Regions from separate parts of the Glacieibacterium megasporae genome, predicted to be linked through region 1. Evidence: predicted binding sites of a transcription regulator. Region 1 holds the regulator's gene; each other region holds the start of a gene.
What was found. The regulator LexA, encoded in region 1, represses DNA repair genes until DNA is damaged. The targets are predictions, from matches to a motif close to GTTCCNCNCTTGTTCT.
Positions count from the first base shown of each region.

Region 1 (3,987 bases):
GGATCGAGACGGTGGTCGGCGGCGACGCCGGGGCGATCTCGGCGGCGTTCGTCACCGGCGACCAGGGCGGCATCTCGACCGCGACCAACCTCGCGATGCGCTATTCGGGAATGGCGCATTTGCTGTCGATCTCGGGGGTGCATATCGCGATCGTCGTCGGTGGGACGATGTGGATCACCCGCGCTTTGCTCGCGCTGAGCCCGTGGATCGCGCTGCGCTGGCCACTCAAGGCGATCTCGGCGGGGACGGCGGCGGTCGCGGGGATCGGCTACACGATCCTCGCGGGCGCGCAGGTGCCGACGGTGCGGTCATGCATCGGCACGGTGATCGTTCTGCTCGGAGTCATCATGGGGCGCGAGGCGCTGTCGCTGCGGCTGCTCGCGGGCGGCGGCTTCGTCATCATGGCGGTCCGCCCCGAGGCGCTGCTAGGGCCGAGCTTTCAGCTGACCTTTGCCGCGGTCACCGGGCTCGTCGCCTTGTTCAATTCGCGGCTCGGTCGCTGGCTGTCGGCGCCGCGGCAGAATGCGGGTTGGGTGTCGCGGACGCTCCAGCACCTCGCCGGGCTGCTCGTCACCGGGGTCATCGCCGAGGCGCTGCTATCAGCAACGGCGCTGTTCCACTTCAACCAGACCGGGGCGTACGGGGTGTTCGCCAACCTGCTCGCGATCCCGTGGACGAGCTTCGTCGTCATGCCGCTGCTCGTGGTCGCGCTGCTGCTCGACCCGCTCGGGATCGCCGCCCCGGCGTGGTGGGCGCTCGGCAAGTCGATGGACGCGCTGATCGCGCTCGCGGTGTGGGTCGCCGGGTGGCCGGGGTCGGTCGTCCGGGTTGGGTTGATGCCGATTACCGCGTACGCGCTGCTCGTCGGCGGCGGGCTGTGGCTGTTCATCTGGCAGGGTCGCGCGCGCTGGCTCGGCGCGGTGCCGGTGGTGATCGGTGCCGTGATGGCGCTGACCTCGCACCCGCCCGATCTGCTCGTCAGCGCCGACGGCCACCATGTCGCGGTTCTGCTCGACGCGTACGACGACGAGGGGCCGCGGCTGGCGCTGCTCCGCGACCGTACCGGCGACTATCTCCGCGACGTCTGGGGCGGGGTCACCGCGTCGACCGCCGACGCCGCGATCGCCGACCTGCCGAATGCCGACTGCACCGTCGACGCCTGCGTCGCGCGGGTCGGCACCGGGCGGAGCGCGATCCGGCTGCTGGCGACGCTGTCGAAGGACCGGATCGGCCAGCCGAAGTTCGGCCCGGCGTGCGCCGCCGCCGACATCGTCGTCAGCGAACGGCGTCTCCCCGGCTGGTGCAAACCGCGCTGGCTCAAGCTCGACCGGACCGCGCTCGAAACGAGCGGCGCGGTTGCGATCTGGCTCGCGGGGCGGCGGGTCGAGACCGTCGGCGAACTGACCGGCGACCATCCGTGGATGCCTCAGCCGCGTGTCTGGCGACCTCGCGCCGGGGGCGCGAGCGGTGCCGGGCGGGCTTTGCGCGCAGGCCGACCCGCAGAGGCCGCGCCGAACCCGGACGAGCCTACCTATTGAGTAAGGCAAGCGACCGCATTGCTCGACTGCCGGCTTCGCGAACGATGCACGCGTAGCGTCCAGCTATAGCTCGTGTTCGTGGTCAACCATGTGATGTGAACGCGAACATATCGCCCGAGGTCGCCGCAAGCCGTGCGGCCTTGTAAGGCGCATAATCCGGGTCCGAAATAAAGTCCTCGGTCGCGGCTCGTGAGGGAAATGTCAGCAAAACGATCGAGTCGAGATCCGGCCCGTCACCTTCGAACCGCCGAATGCTTTCCGACACCGCGAAGTACGCGCCACCGTGCTTACGGATAATCGCCGGTACGTTCGCTGCGTAATTCTCTACCCATGACATGTCGTGGACCTTGATCGTCACCAGAACAAACTCGGCCATTGCGCACCCCTCGTTGCAACTCGCATCTGTCGACGATTCTAACTATCCAAAGTGGATATCGCCGCATTGCTGATATGCGATATTTGAGGAATGAGATTTAGGCGTGCATTTCGACCGTCGCATTTAGCGATGGTGAGGTCAGCGCTGGCCAGTATGCCTTCGCCTAATCGATCGCCAGCATTCAGATTTCGTACATTGCGGCATGAAGTTTCAGCGGCGTCATTCGCTTCGGTCCTGCGTCGCCGCGACTAGCCACCATCACGGCGGACTATGCCATCAGCCTGGACGCCGCGATGTGACCCATCGTAAGTTCTAGCTTACAGAGGCGGATTAATTCTTCCTAAAGTCGATAATTCTGCCGCGATTGCTCGAACTGCTAGAGACAAACCGCCGGGAACGCCGACAACAAATGTCAGCCCGCTAAACGCCGGATCGCGAGGTCGATCTTCGTCAGGCGTATCGGCGCAACAGTCCCGCAAGCTTGCCCTGTACGCGCACCCGCGACGGCAGATAGCGCTGGGTCGAATACATCGTGTTCGCCGGTTCGAGCTCGACCATACCCTTGGCATGCTTCAGGATCTTGAGCGTCGCGTCGTTGCCGTCGACCAGCGCAACGACAATGTCGCCATCGCGGGCGGTGTCGCAGCGACGGACCAGTGCGTAATCGCCGTCTAGGATACCCGCATCGACCATCGAGTCCCCCGATACTTCGAGCGCATAGTGATCCCCCGGCCCGAGCAGCGCTGCCGGAACCGACAGCAACCGGTCGTCCTCGAACGCTTCGATCGGTTGCCCGGCGGCAATCCGGCCATGAAGTGCGAGCGTGACGATATCGTTCGCCGGGGCCACCGGTGCCACCCGCTTGCGGAAGTCGGCGTGGACGACCTCGCCCTTGGGCGCACTTACAGCGCGCTGGACCGCATCGGGCATGCGCAGCACTTCTAGGGCACGCGCGCGGTTCGGCAGGCGGCGGATGAAGGCGCGTTCCTCGAGCGCGTTGATCAGGCGGTGAACCCCCGACTTCGACTTGAGCGCCAGCGCCTCCTTCATCTCCTCGAACGACGGCGACACACCACTCTCGTTCAAGCGCCCGTTGATAAATGTCAGCAGGTCATGTTGCTTGCGCGTGAGCACTGTCGTTCTCCATCCCAGGAACCGATGCAGAACGTTTAGGCAACACTAGATATGGTGTCAAGCATGATGCAGTCCACCATCGCACCCGATTTGGTTGCTTCGGCATACGGTTCGCGGACGATCAGGACATTGCTGTCGGCGAGGACGCGGAGCATCGCGCTGTCCTGTGCCGACGCGGGTGCAACGACGCCATCGATCAGCCGGGCGCGGAGATAGTCGCGGCGGGGCCCGTTGGCTTCGAGGTCGACGCCGAGCCGGGCGGGGACGCTGCCCGGCAGGGGATAGAGGTCGCCACCGAGCGCGCGGAGCAACGGCACGACAAATAGCGTTGCGCAGACGAACGCCGACACTGGGTTACCCGGCAGCCCGACGACGCGGGTCGCGCCAAGCATCCCGGCGAGCATCGGCTTGCCGGGCCGGAGCGCTATCCGCCAGAAGTCGATCGTCGCGCCCATCTCGCGGAGGACCGGCTGGACTAGGTCGTGGTCGCCGACCGACGCGCCGCCGATCGTAACGAGGACGTCGGCGTCGGCCTGCGCCGCGATCGCGGCGGTCAGCGCCTCGCGTGTGTCGGCGACGATGCCGCCGTCGATGACATCGGCGTATTTGCCGAGTAGCGCGGTGAGCATGACGCCGTTCGAGCTGACGATCTGGCTCGGCCCCGGCGCGACCCCGGGCGTTACGAGCTCATCGCCGGTGGCGAGGATCGCGACGCGCGGGCGGCGGTGGACGGGGAGGGCGGCGTATCCGGCGGCGGCAGCGACGCCGATCCGCGCCGGGGTGACACGTGATCCCGCTGCCGCAACCGACTGTCCGGCGGCGAAATCTAATCCTGCGCGACGGATGTGCGCGCCCTCGCGCGGCGGCCCGTCGCCGGTTAGAGTGACGATGTCACCATCGCGCGCCACGTCCTCCTGGACAACGACGGTGTCGGCCCCG
Region 1 is NZ_CP081848.1:2,728,969-2,732,955, forward strand. Features, by position in the region: gene KTC28_RS12750 (ComEC/Rec2 family competence protein) at 1-1,538, shown strand, start outside; gene KTC28_RS12755 (DUF1330 domain-containing protein) at 1,621-1,914, opposite strand; gene lexA (transcriptional repressor LexA) at 2,365-3,048, opposite strand; gene KTC28_RS12765 (molybdopterin molybdotransferase MoeA) at 3,084-3,987, opposite strand, start outside.

Region 2 (3,987 bases), on a different replicon from region 1:
GCCTTCGAACTCGAGGCGAAGGTCGAAGTGGAGGTGGCTCGCTGCGTGCTTCTGAATGACGAAGCGCAGCGCCTGCGACGGCACGACCTTGGCGTCGTCGCCCGACGGCTCGGCGGTCTGCGCGAAGTCCCGCATGCCTTGGTATTTGTCGAGCTTGGTCGTGGCCATCGGCGCCTCGGTAGGACTGGTCGATAAACGTCCGACAATCACAATGATCGCACTTGATCGATGAGTCGATTTTCTCGTCGCGGCGTTGAGGGTGAAGGAGAACAGACCATGCCTCAAGCCGCGACCCGCCGGTTCAGCGTCCACGCCCGGCACATCGACCAGCATCACGCCCGATTGCTCGACGAGGCATCGTTCGAGGCGGCGGCGGTCGCCTACGTCGAGGATTTCCATCCACCCATCGCCGACGACAACGAGATGCGGGTGATCGTGCGCGAAGTCGGCACCAGCCACGAGCATTGCTTCACCATCGATCTCGAGACCGGCGCGACGACCCCCTGCGGGTGACGATACCGGGCGGGAAACGATTTCGCGCGAGGGTCGTTGATCGATCCTGGCGCCCTCGTCCGCGCCGCGAGGAAGCGACATGGCGTATCGTCCAAGCTGGCAGGGTCATCTCAAGCTCTCACTCGTGACCTGTCCGGTCGCGATGTATACCGCGACCAACGCCGCAGGCGACGTCCACTTCAACCTGATCAACCCCGAGACCAACAACCGGATCAAGATGATCACGACCGACCCCGACACGGGGCCGATCGAGCGGTCGAAGCTGGTCAAGGGCTATGAGGTATCGAAGGGCGAATACATTCTGCTGACCGACGACGAGATCAAATCGGTCAAGCTCGAGAGCACCAAGACGATCGACATCGAACGCTTCGTCGCCGGCGACGAGATCGATCGGCTCTATTGGGACAACCCCTATTATCTCGCGCCCGACGGCAAGATGGCGCAGGAGGCATTCGGCGTCATCCGCACCGCGATGGAGAAGTCGGGGCAGATCGCGCTCGGGCGCATCGTCATGGCGACGCGCGAGCGGATTCTGGCGCTCGAGCCGCGCGGCAAGGGTATCCTTGCCTACACGATCCGGTCCGACGCCGAAGTCCGCAAGTCCGACGAGATCTTCGCCGGCATCAGCGACGACAAGGCCGACGCCGGGATGATCGCGATCGCCGAAAAGATCATCGAGCAGCGCGAGGGGCCGTTCGACCCGAGCCAATTTGTCGACCGTTACGAGAAGGCGTTGAAGGACCTGATCGAGGAGAAGAAGAAGGGTCACAAGCCCGCCGCCGTTGCCGAGCCCGACAATACCAACGTCATCGACCTCATGGCGGCGCTCCGCGCCAGCCTCGAGGGTAAGAAAGGTGCCGCCAAGTCGGGGGCCAAGGATGCGGCGAAGGACGACAAGGCCACGGCCAAGAAGGCGCCGGCGGCAAAGCCGCGGGCGCGCAAGGCCGGCTGATCAGCCGGTGCCACCGGCCTTCCGGTAGGCGGTCCGCGCCTCGACGACAGCACTGGTCGCCTGTTTGCGCTGCTCGACATACCGTGCCTGCGACGCCTCCCGTTCCGCATCGAGCTCGTCCTGCCGTCGGCGGAGTTCGGCCTCCTCGCGCTTGCGGTCCTCGTCGACGTGGCGGAGCGCGGCCTCGGCCTTGTCGAGCGGCCTGCGATCCGCAGGCTTCGTCTTTCTAGGCGGCTTAGCGGGCGGTTTTTGGGGATGGACGTCCTCGGCCCACTTTCGCGGCGCGTCGGGGATCTCGGGAAGGCCACGGGGCTTCAGTTCGAAGGGGTTTGTGGTCCCGATCAGCCGCCGAAGCGGCACGCCGGGCTGCGCCCGCGCCGCCTCGACGGCCTGCGCGTCGTCCGTCTGCCTCGCCTGGCCGCTGGCGAACAGGTTTTGCCGGGTGCCCCACGCCTCGAGCGCTGCCGTCTGGCTGCGCGCCGCGACGACGGAATCGTAGAAGCCCATCTGGGCTGAGAATACCTTGAGCTTGGGATCGACCGCCTTTTTCATCAAGCCACTCCGAATTACCTCTCGATGTTGTGGGTTGTCCCCTCGCATCGCGCTACTCCGAAATCACCGTCGATGGATCCGCTATCCGCCGACCGTGTCATCGTCGCCGGGGACGCGCCGCGCTGTAGATGACGATCGAGTGGTTCCCACCCCCGAGAGCGTCGATCATCTAGGCGCCGACGACCACTCCATGATGCTGAATTCAGTCGCCGACCCAACGCGCTGAAGGGCCGAAGACACAACCCGGCTTGACGTCGGCGGTCGTTGATAAGAACATAGAGCGAACAAACGAGTCGCGCTTTTCATGTCCGCCATCGCATCCAGATCAGAATCGCTGTCGCGTCTCCGGGAGCATCTCGCTGTCGTCGAGGGCGCGACCCGGCATTCCGCGCTCGGCTTTTCCGTTGCCGCGCTCGACCAGAGGCTGGCGGATGGCGGGCTCCACGCTGCCGCGGTGCACGAGTTCGCTCCGGCCGCGGCGTCGCTGGGCGACGATGCGGCGGCGACCCTCTTCATCGCCGGCGCCGCCGCGCGGTTTGCCGCCGACGCCGACGCACGCGTGCTGTGGGTCGTCGGTCGCTTCGATCTATATGCGCCGGGGCTCGAGCAGGCGGGACTGACGCCGGCCAAGGTGCTGTTCGCCGAAGGACGCGACGACAAGGAGGTCCTGGCGCTCATGGAGGACGCGCTCCGGCACGGCGGGCTCGCCGCGGTGGTCGGTGAGGTCAAGCGGGCCGACATGATCGCGACGCGGCGCCTCCAGCTCGCCGCCGAGGGTGGCAGGACACCCGCGCTGTTGCTGCGGCGCTGGCGGCGGCGTGGCGTCAGTCCGTTATCCGAGCTGTCCGCTGCGACGACGCGGTGGCGGATCGCCTGCGCACCGTCGGGGCGGCTGCCGGTTCCGGGCGTCGGCCGCGCTCGGTGGCTCGCCGAACTCGTCCGCCAGCGCAACGGCGATCCCTTCACCCTCATTGTCGAGGCTTGCGATGACACGGGTCGCCTCGCTCTACCTGCCGATGCTCTCGATCGAGCTGATCCGGCGGACAGAGCCTCGCGCGCAGCTTGAGGCTCGCGCTCGATCTCTTCAGACGACGCACGGATGCCCGACGTCGGCGGTCGGGGGGTGGCGTCCGGGGGCCCGCTGGTCGCATGGCGACGATGCACCGGCCGGTTCGCCTCAGCGGTGGCGGGGGGCCGCCGAAAGGACCGCGCCCTCGATCAGGCCGCTGATTCTGGCCGAGCAGGTCGGCAACAAACAGTCCGTCGCGTCCTCGTGCCCGGCGGCCGTCGAGATGGGGCTCGTCCGCGGGATGACCGTCGCGCAGGCGCGTATCCTCGTGCCCGATCTCGACGTCCGTCCATCTGACACCACCGCCGACATGGAGATGCTCGGCAGGCTGGCGCTTCACGCGGTCCGACATTGGACGCCTACGGCGGCCGTGAGTGGCCTGGATGGGCTATGGCTCGACCTGACCGGGGTGACGCATCTCCACGGCGGCGAGGAGCGCTTCTGCCGCCGCGCGATCGGTCTATGCCGCCGTCTCGGTTTGACCGCGCGCATCGCAGTCGCGGGTTCGCCCGGCGCCGCGCATGCGCTGGCGCGGTTTGGAGGGCAGCCCATCGTCCGGATAGCGTGCGGCGGAGATGCCCAGGCGCTGGCGGGTCTGCCGCTGGCGTGTCTGCGGCTCGTTCCCGAGGCGCTCGCCGCCGCCGCGCGGTTCGGCCTGGAGACGGTCGGCGATCTGCTGCCGCTGCCGCGCGGCCCGCTTGCCCGGCGGCTTGGGTTGGCGAGCATTCGCCGCCTCGATCAGGCATTGGGGCGGATCGCCGAGCCCATCGTCCCGCTTGTGCCCGAGCAGGCATGCGTCGCCATCCGACGGCTGCTCGAGCCGATCGTCACCGCCGAGGCGATCGAACAGGTCGTCGCCGACTTGCTGCGCGATCTGGTCGGCGAATTGCGGAAGCGCGGC
Region 2 is NZ_CP081849.1:226,749-230,735, reverse strand. Features, by position in the region: gene ligD (DNA ligase D) at 1-168, opposite strand, end outside; gene KTC28_RS19425 (DUF5961 family protein) at 277-513, shown strand; gene ku (non-homologous end joining protein Ku) at 593-1,465, shown strand; gene KTC28_RS19415 (hypothetical protein) at 1,466-2,017, opposite strand; gene KTC28_RS19410 (ImuA family protein) at 2,322-3,083, shown strand; gene KTC28_RS19405 (Y-family DNA polymerase) at 3,004-3,987, shown strand, end outside.
Region 2: a site for LexA is predicted at 2,288-2,303, ahead of KTC28_RS19410 (ImuA family protein). Genes of this name have one in related genera too.

Region 3 (3,987 bases), 1.8 Mb from region 1:
GTTTTACTTCAAGATCCCAAGGGCGCGTTTTCGCCTATGAAGCAGCGATTGCTGCCCTAAAGTGGTATAACAGCAGTGAGGGTCGACAACGTACTGTCTGGATGATCGCACCTAACAATCGGGCATCTTTGATTCTTGTGGAAAAGCTGGTTCATTCCGTATGAAAACGTCGTTAACAGCGGTGGTCCGTTCCTAACGCTGGACGGCATCTCGACCCGTGGCTGACCCCTCACTTCATGCAGAATGTGCAGGCAGGTTGGCCTTCTTGTTTGGAAAAGGCGATTGGAAAACGGGGATATGATGGTCGTGTTGTCGTCGCGAAAATAGGCGATTTCAGATTTAATCCCTCCTGTTCTTCTCCCCAATCCTATAGTCATGCACGTCGGGGCCGATCCGCATTGGTCGCGGTTGCTTCCTGCTCCGACCGATTGTGGACGACGGGTTCAACGAGTAATCAGGTCATCATCGGTCGATGACGCCGCTCGTGATTCAAGGACCATCGCAAGATCGCACCGACCCCTCGCGCGCCCACGCGAACGAGCGGCCGTCGATGAAACGGTATCTGTAGGTTGTGCATCGCCGCCGCCCAGGGCTGTAGCAGGTCGATCCCCGCCTCCATCATCAAGCGCGTCGCCGGCGCGGTGCTCGGGATCGGGGTCGGGGCGGTGAGGAGAATGCGGGCGATCTCGCGACTGCGAGCGGTCGCCTCGAGCTGTGGGCGGACGGCCTGGAAATAGGCTGCGACTCCGCGGCGATCGAGCGGCACATCGGTAGCGCCCAAGGCCCGGGCAACGGCGGCGGTTTCGGCGAAATAGCGATCCTGCGCCGCGCCCGGCATCGCCGGATCGCGATATCGGATGTACGCGCGTAGGAAGGCGTCCGCGCCGGCGACATGAACCCATGTCAGGACGGCCGGATCGTTCGCGGAATAGGGCGTGCCGTCGGTCAGCGTGCCGCCCACATGGTCGTGGATGCGCCGGACCCGATCGATCATCATTCCGGCGGTGGTATGCGAACCATAGGTCGTCCCCGCGATGAACTGGGCCGTCCGTTTGAGCCGACCGATCAGGTCCCGGCGGAAATTGCTATGGTCCCAGACACCAGCCGCCGCCACCGGATGCAGCATCTGCGTCAACAGGGCGACGACCCCACCGATCATCATAGCGGTGAAGTCGCCATGCACCGTCCACGCCGCACCGCCATAGGGTACGAGGCCCGGCTCGGCCGCCACGCGGACGAACCCTGGCGTATCGGACTTCGAGCCGATGAGGTCGTGAACGTATCCGGCTATCAGGGTGCGTGGATCGGCCATATCGCTAACATAGGTCGGGAATTCCCCGACGCGAGGCATTGCGTGCAAACAATGCGCGTCGTCGTTTTCAGCGGTTGGCAGGTGGCGCGCTGAGCGACGAGCCTTCGCGCGACGGCTCGGTTCTAGCCGATCGCATCGACCGCAAACAGGGCGAGGTAAACCCGGCAACCTGCGCAATCTACAGGTCCTCTCCGGTCTATCGTCTTTTCGGTTTCGCAGGTTGAAGCGCATCCCGACTGGCCGGGCGTGACCCGGCGTATCTGATCCCGTCGCCCCGCGCTGTGCGATCCCGGCTCGCATTACATTCGGTCATGCTGCCCGTCGCATGGAAGTCGCCGAGTATCAGGCGCCGGATCCGGTTGCGATCGTCGGAGGATCACCGTCGGCTGAAGATGATCCATCTTTCGAAAGCGGAATGTCCGGCTGCGATTTGCGATGCCGACTGAGCCGAAGGCCACCCGGCTATTGGATCCGGAGCCGGATTCACGGTGCCTGCCGTGATGTCGGGGGGTTCCACGGTCACAAGCGTTCCTGAAGGCAGTCGGACGCTGATCGGAGAAATGCGAAATCAAAAAGAACGAGAGGAAAACGATGAAGGCGCTTACGATACTGATATACGCTCTGACCCGTCGCTGGATGACGAGCCGGGCTGGACGACGGGAGGGCACAGCGCTACCGAGTGATCGAGATTTGCATCCGAAGGGGGAGCGACGAGTGGCGGACCTGTTCGACGTGTCGGCATACATCCTGTCTCAGACCGGGCCGATCACGTCGATGAAGCTGCAAAAGCTCGTTTACTATTCGCAGGCGTGGTCACTGGTTTGGGACGAGCGGCCTTTGTTCGCCAACCGAATAGAGGCGTGGGCCAACGGCCCGGTGGTGCCAGACCTCTTCCAGGCTCATCGCGGTGAATTCATCATCGCTTCCGAGCCGACTGGTCGGCTCGAGCGTCTCTCGAAGGACGATAGAGAGACCGTCGATGGCGTTCTGGCGACCTACGGTGATAAATCGGCCACTTGGCTCAGCGCCCTGACGCATAACGAGCAGCCCTGGATCGAGGCCCGCATTGGTCTTCCCGATGGTGAGCGCGGCTGTCGTCCGATATCGCATGGAGCGCTGACAGACTACTACGGCAACCTCTGAGCGCACTTTGAAGAACGCCAGATTTCGTGCCGAACCGGATACTACGAAGCTCGCGAAGCTGGTTTCGCCTGAAATCGCGAATGGCCGGGTTTCCTGGCGCTTCTGCGCTTGCGACCGGAAGGGTCCCTTCGCCTGGGGGGCGGGAACCGACGGAGAGTTCCGCGATCTCGTCGATCAGCTGCACAGCTTCGAGCACCTGAACTGGAACGATCTGATGAAGGGCGGGTCGCACCCGGTCAAGGTCAACGACCTGAGCAAGGCGGCCCGCGATCAATTGCGCGTCATCAATCGCGACGACATCGACGAACTGGTCAGTCTGCGTATGAGCGCGAAAGGCCGCCTATGGTGCGTCCGCATTCCAAATACTATAATAATGGAAGTGCTCTGGTGGGATGCAAAGCATCAAGTCTATCCTGTGTATAAGGACAAGGCCGATCAGATAAAGAAGAGGCGTCAAGCGAGCTGATAGGCCTGATAGCTACGTATCACTGCGGAGTTTGCACGATTCTGGTGATGAGTTGTGCTTGACTGGCAGTTTCGGTCTTACGGAAAACACGGTTGAGATGAAAGCGTATGGCGTTGATACTGACGCTGTTGCGGGCGGCATACTCCTGAGGGCTTTGTCCGTCGACCAGAGCGCCCACGACGCGTGCCTCTGTCGGAGTCAAAACGAACTACTGCGCCCAGTCGGTCGGTGCCCAAAGACGGTGCTTCACAGACACCGCTGCCAATGGTGATGATCATTGCAGCGTCAGCAAAGGCGGCGCCAATAGTCGGAAAGGTCTTTGGCGTGACCAAAGCGGCCAGAACCGGCTGTTCACGACCTGATCTATCGGCCGCCTGGAAAGCGAGGTCCTCGCGCGACGCGGTCAGGCTCAGCTTCGTCAGTCTCTGCTGACTGATCGGGTCGACGAACGCCAATTTCCCCCAGCGGTCGTAATCAGACCGGCTACCTCAAAGTGCACAGCACGGCCGGTGATCGACAGAATATGGCGATGCTTATCGAGCGTGATAAGCGCGTAGCGTGACCGGTTCGCCGCGGCTCTAGCTGCGCTTGCAGCCACCTCGACGCTGGCGATGCGGTGGCTGATCCGCCCAGCTCGTTGGATGTGCGGGCCAAGCACCCGCAGGCCTCGCCGTAGTAGGGTCAGGTCGCGATCCCCAGGACCGAAAAGCATCAGCCCCAAACGTTCGCCGTCGCGCCGATCGAGCATCAGGCAAAACGTCCGATCGAAGCTCAATGCTGCGAGAAAATTCTTGTAAAGGCTCGTCGCGCGCAGCTCTTCACGCGACAGGAATTCGTCGGTGTCGATGAGCGTTCCGTTCGGTGCCGGCCATGCCCGCTGCGACCAGGATTTATTAAAGGCGAAGACCGAAGTATAGAGCGCTTCGATGTCAGGCCCGACGTTCGTCGTCGCGATAAATTTGGCGCTTGGCGGATTTCGGCGTTCGAGCATGACGAGCACGGTCCGCTAATCGGTTGGACAAAGTGCCAGTCTGATCTGCTCGAGCATAGCATCCTATGAGCAGTT
Region 3 is NZ_CP081848.1:582,776-586,762, reverse strand. Features, by position in the region: gene KTC28_RS02730 (oxygenase MpaB family protein) at 455-1,543, opposite strand; gene KTC28_RS02725 (Panacea domain-containing protein) at 2,027-2,455, shown strand; gene KTC28_RS02720 (hypothetical protein) at 2,463-2,921, shown strand; gene KTC28_RS23230 (helix-turn-helix transcriptional regulator) at 2,941-3,099, opposite strand; gene KTC28_RS02710 (hypothetical protein) at 3,340-3,921, opposite strand; gene KTC28_RS02705 (DUF4158 domain-containing protein) at 3,986-3,987, shown strand, end outside.
Region 3: a site for LexA is predicted at 1,887-1,902, ahead of KTC28_RS02725 (Panacea domain-containing protein). Genes of this name have one in related genera too.

Region 4 (3,987 bases), 590 kb from region 1:
CAAGCCTTCGCGCGCCAACAACGCCCCGCGTCGCGACCGCGGCAATGCGCGCGCCGAAGCGGCGGCGGCGGCCCCCGGCAAGATCGAGCCGCAGCGGATCGCCAAATTGCTCGCGCGCGCCGGGGTCGGATCGCGTCGCGACATCGAGCGCTTCATCGCCGAGGGGCGCGTCGCGATCAACGGCACCGTCCTGACGACCCCTGCGCACATCATCTCGTCGCTCGACGGCGTGACGTATGATGGCCGCCCGGTTGCGGCGATCGAGGCGACGCGGCTGTTCCGCTTCCACAAGCCCGCGGGCTTCCTGACGACGGTCCGTGATCCCGGCGGCCGCCCGACGATCTTCGACGCGCTGCCCCCCGGACTGCCGCGGCTCGTGCCGGTCGGACGGCTCGACATGAATACCGAGGGGCTGCTGCTGCTGACGACCGACGGCGCGCTCAAGCGACAGCTCGAACTGCCGGTCAACGCGGTCGCGCGCCGCTACCGCGTCCGCGCTTACGGCGAAGTCACGCAGGCGATCCTCGAAGGGCTGATCGAGGGTATCGAGATCGACGGGATGCGTTACGGCCCGATCAACGCCGACATCGAGCGCCGGACCGGGCGCAACCTATGGCTGTCGATCACGCTTACCGAGGGCAAGAATCGCGAGATCCGCCGCGTCCTCGAATTCCTCGGCCTCCAGGTCTCGCGGCTGATCCGCGTCGCGTACGGCCCGTTCGAATTGAGCGACCTGCCCGCGCGCGCGGTCGAGGAGGTCAACCCGCAGGCGATCGACCAGCTGCGCAAATCGGTGTCGAAGGCCAAATGAGGATCATCGCGGGACAATATCGCGGGCGGCCGCTGGTCGCGCCGCCGGGCGAAGCGACGCGACCGACGAGCGAACGAGCGCGCGAGGCGCTGTTCTCCATGCTCGCCAGCCGCCTCGGCGACTTCGACGGGCTGCGCGTCGCCGACCTGTACGCCGGGACCGGCGCGCTCGGGCTCGAGGCACTGTCGCGCGGCGCGGCGCACGCGACCTTCGTCGAGAACGACAAGGCGGCGGTGACTGCGCTGCGCGCCAACATCCTGAAATGTGGCGCCGACGCCGCGACGACTGTGCTGCAACAGCCTGTGCAGGCGATCGGCCGTGCCCCTGCCGCGTTCGACCTGATCCTCCTCGACCCACCGTACGGCGAAGGCCATGCTTTGCCCGCGCTCGCCCGGCTGCTCGAATATGGCTGGGTCGCACCGCACGCATGGGTGTCGGTCGAGACGGCGAAGGGCGAAGCGCTCGAACCGCCGGGCTTCACCCTCGACACCGTCCGCGCGCACGGCAAGGCGCGGCTCCATCTGTTTCGCGCCGACTGACTCGGGGGATCGCCGCCGGGGTGCGCGTATCTCGGGCATAGTCGAGGAGCTACTGCCATGGGCCGCATCTTATTCGTCGCGTTCGTCGCCACCTTCGTCGCCGCGCTTGCCGTCGTCGTCGGCATGCCAGTCGCGGCACAGGAAGCTGCCCCCGCATCGGGCCAGCATGAAGGCATGGCGACGCGGTTCGCGGCGATGGACACCGACCACGACGGCAAAGTGAGCAAGGCCGAGTGGCTCGCCGCCGGCCGCCAGGAACGCGGCTTCGACATGATGGACGCCGACCACGACGGCTTTCTGACGATGGACGAGCTCAAGGCCGGTCGCGAGAAGATGCGCGCGATGCGTGAGGCGAAGGGCAACTAGTCCGCCGCCCTGACCGGCCAAGCTTCGGTCCGAACATCGCGCGCGGGCAAGCCGCATCGTGACAAACGCGTCGCCGTTCCCTATGTGTTCAGCGATGCACGCCTCGCCCGCCCCACACTCCCCGGCCCCCGAACCGCCGTACATGGACGGTCTCAACGCGGCGCAGCGCGAGGCAGTGCTGACCACCGAAGGCCCGGTGCTCCTCCTTGCCGGCGCCGGGACCGGCAAGACCCGCGCGCTGACCAGCCGCCTCGCGCACATCATCTACACGCGGCGAGCGTGGCCGTCCGAGATCCTTGCGGTGACCTTCACCAACAAGGCGGCGCGCGAGATGCAGCATCGCATGGGGCTGCTGCTTGGGGGGAGCGCGGAAGGCATGCAGTTCCTCGGCACCTTCCACTCGGTTGCGTCGCGCATGCTGCGACGCAACGCCGGGCTCGTCGGGCTGGAGAGCAACTTCTCGATCCTCGACACCGACGACCAGTTGCGGCTGCTCAAGCAGGTCCTGATCGAGGCGAACGTCGACGACAAGCGCTGGCCGGCGAAGGGGCTGGCGTCGCTGATCGACCGCTGGAAGAACCGCGGCTGGACCCCGGCGCAGGTCCCCGCGACCGAGGAAGGCGGCTACGACAACAGATCGGTCGCGCTGTATGCGCGCTATCAGGAGCGTCTCGTCGCGCTCAACGCGTGCGATTTCGGCGATCTGCTCCTCCACATGCTGACGATTTTCCTCAGCCACCCCGATGTGCTGGCGGAATACCAGCGGCGCTTCAAATACGTCCTCGTCGACGAATATCAGGACACCAATGTCAGCCAGTATCTGTGGCTGCGGCTGCTCGCGCAGGACCGCCGCAACATCTGCTGCGTCGGCGACGACGACCAGTCGATCTATTCGTGGCGCGGTGCCGAGGTCGCCAACATCCTCCGCTTCGAGGTCGACTTTCCCGGCGCGACTGTCATCCGCCTCGAACAGAATTACCGCTCGACCCCGCATATCCTCGGCGCCGCCGGCGGGCTGATCGCCAAGAACTCGGGACGCCTCGGCAAGACTCTGTGGACCGAGCGCAACTCGGGCGACAAGGTCAAGGTCGTCGGCGTCTGGGACGGCCCCGAGGAAGCGCGGCTGACCGGCGACGCGATCGAGCGCCTCCAGCGCGAGGGCGCGTCATTGAACGACATGGCGATCCTCGTCCGCGCCCAGTTCCAGACGCGCGAGTTCGAGGACCGCTTCATCACCACCGGCCTGCCGTACAAGATCGTCGGCGGCTTCCGCTTCTATGAGCGCGCGGAGGTTCGCGACGCGATCGCCTACCTCCGCGTCGTCGTCCAGCCATCGGACGGGCTGGCGTTCGAACGGATCGTCAACACGCCCAAGCGCGGGCTCGGCGACAAGGCGATGCAGTCGCTCCACGCCCACGCCCGCGCGACGAACAAGCCGCTGTCGTCGGCGGCGAACGCGCTGATCGAGACCGACGAACTCACCCCGGCGGCGCGACGCTCGCTGAGCAATTTCATGACCGACCTCAAGCGGTGGCGCGACCAGGTCGACACCCTGCCCCACGCCGAACTCGCGCGGATCGTCCTCGAGGAATCGGGGTATATCGCGATGTACCAGAACCAGCGGACGTCGGAGGCCGATGGGCGGCTCGAGAACCTCCAGGAACTTACCCGCGCGATGGACGAGTTCGAATCAATGACCGCGTTCCTCGAACACGTCAGCCTCGTCATGGAGAACGACAAGGCCGATCACGAGGAGCGCGTCACGATCATGACCCTCCACGCGGCGAAGGGCCTCGAATTCGACCACGTCTTCCTCGTCGGCTGGGAGGAAGGCGTCTTCCCGTCGCAGCGCTCGCTCGACGAGGGCGGCAACGCGTCGTTGGAGGAGGAACGCCGCCTCGCCTATGTCGGCATCACCCGGGCGAAACGCGCCGCCACGATCAGCCACGCCGCCAACCGCCGCATCTACGGCCAATGGACGTCGAGCATCCCGTCGCGCTTCGTCAGCGACCTGCCCGACGACCATATCGACGTGTCGAGCACGATGAGCGGTGGCCCGAGCCTGTGGCGCGCCGCGCTGGGCGGCGGCGACCCCTTCGCCGACGTCACGCGCGGGGCCGGTCGCGGCCCCGGCTGGGCGCGCGCGACGGCGATGGGCGGGGCGAGCGTTCCCGGCCGCGGCGGCCTCCAGATCGAGGCCCGCGCCAGCGCGGTCAGCGTCGGCCAGCCCGGCCGCAAGGACGTCGCCGTTGGTGCCCGCGTGTTCCACTC
Region 4 is NZ_CP081848.1:3,314,951-3,318,937, forward strand. Features, by position in the region: gene KTC28_RS15540 (pseudouridine synthase) at 1-811, shown strand, start outside; gene rsmD (16S rRNA (guanine(966)-N(2))-methyltransferase RsmD) at 808-1,350, shown strand; gene KTC28_RS15550 (EF-hand domain-containing protein) at 1,408-1,716, shown strand; gene KTC28_RS15555 (ATP-dependent helicase) at 1,859-3,987, shown strand, end outside.
Region 4: a site for LexA is predicted at 1,792-1,807, ahead of KTC28_RS15555 (ATP-dependent helicase). Genes of this name have one in related genera too.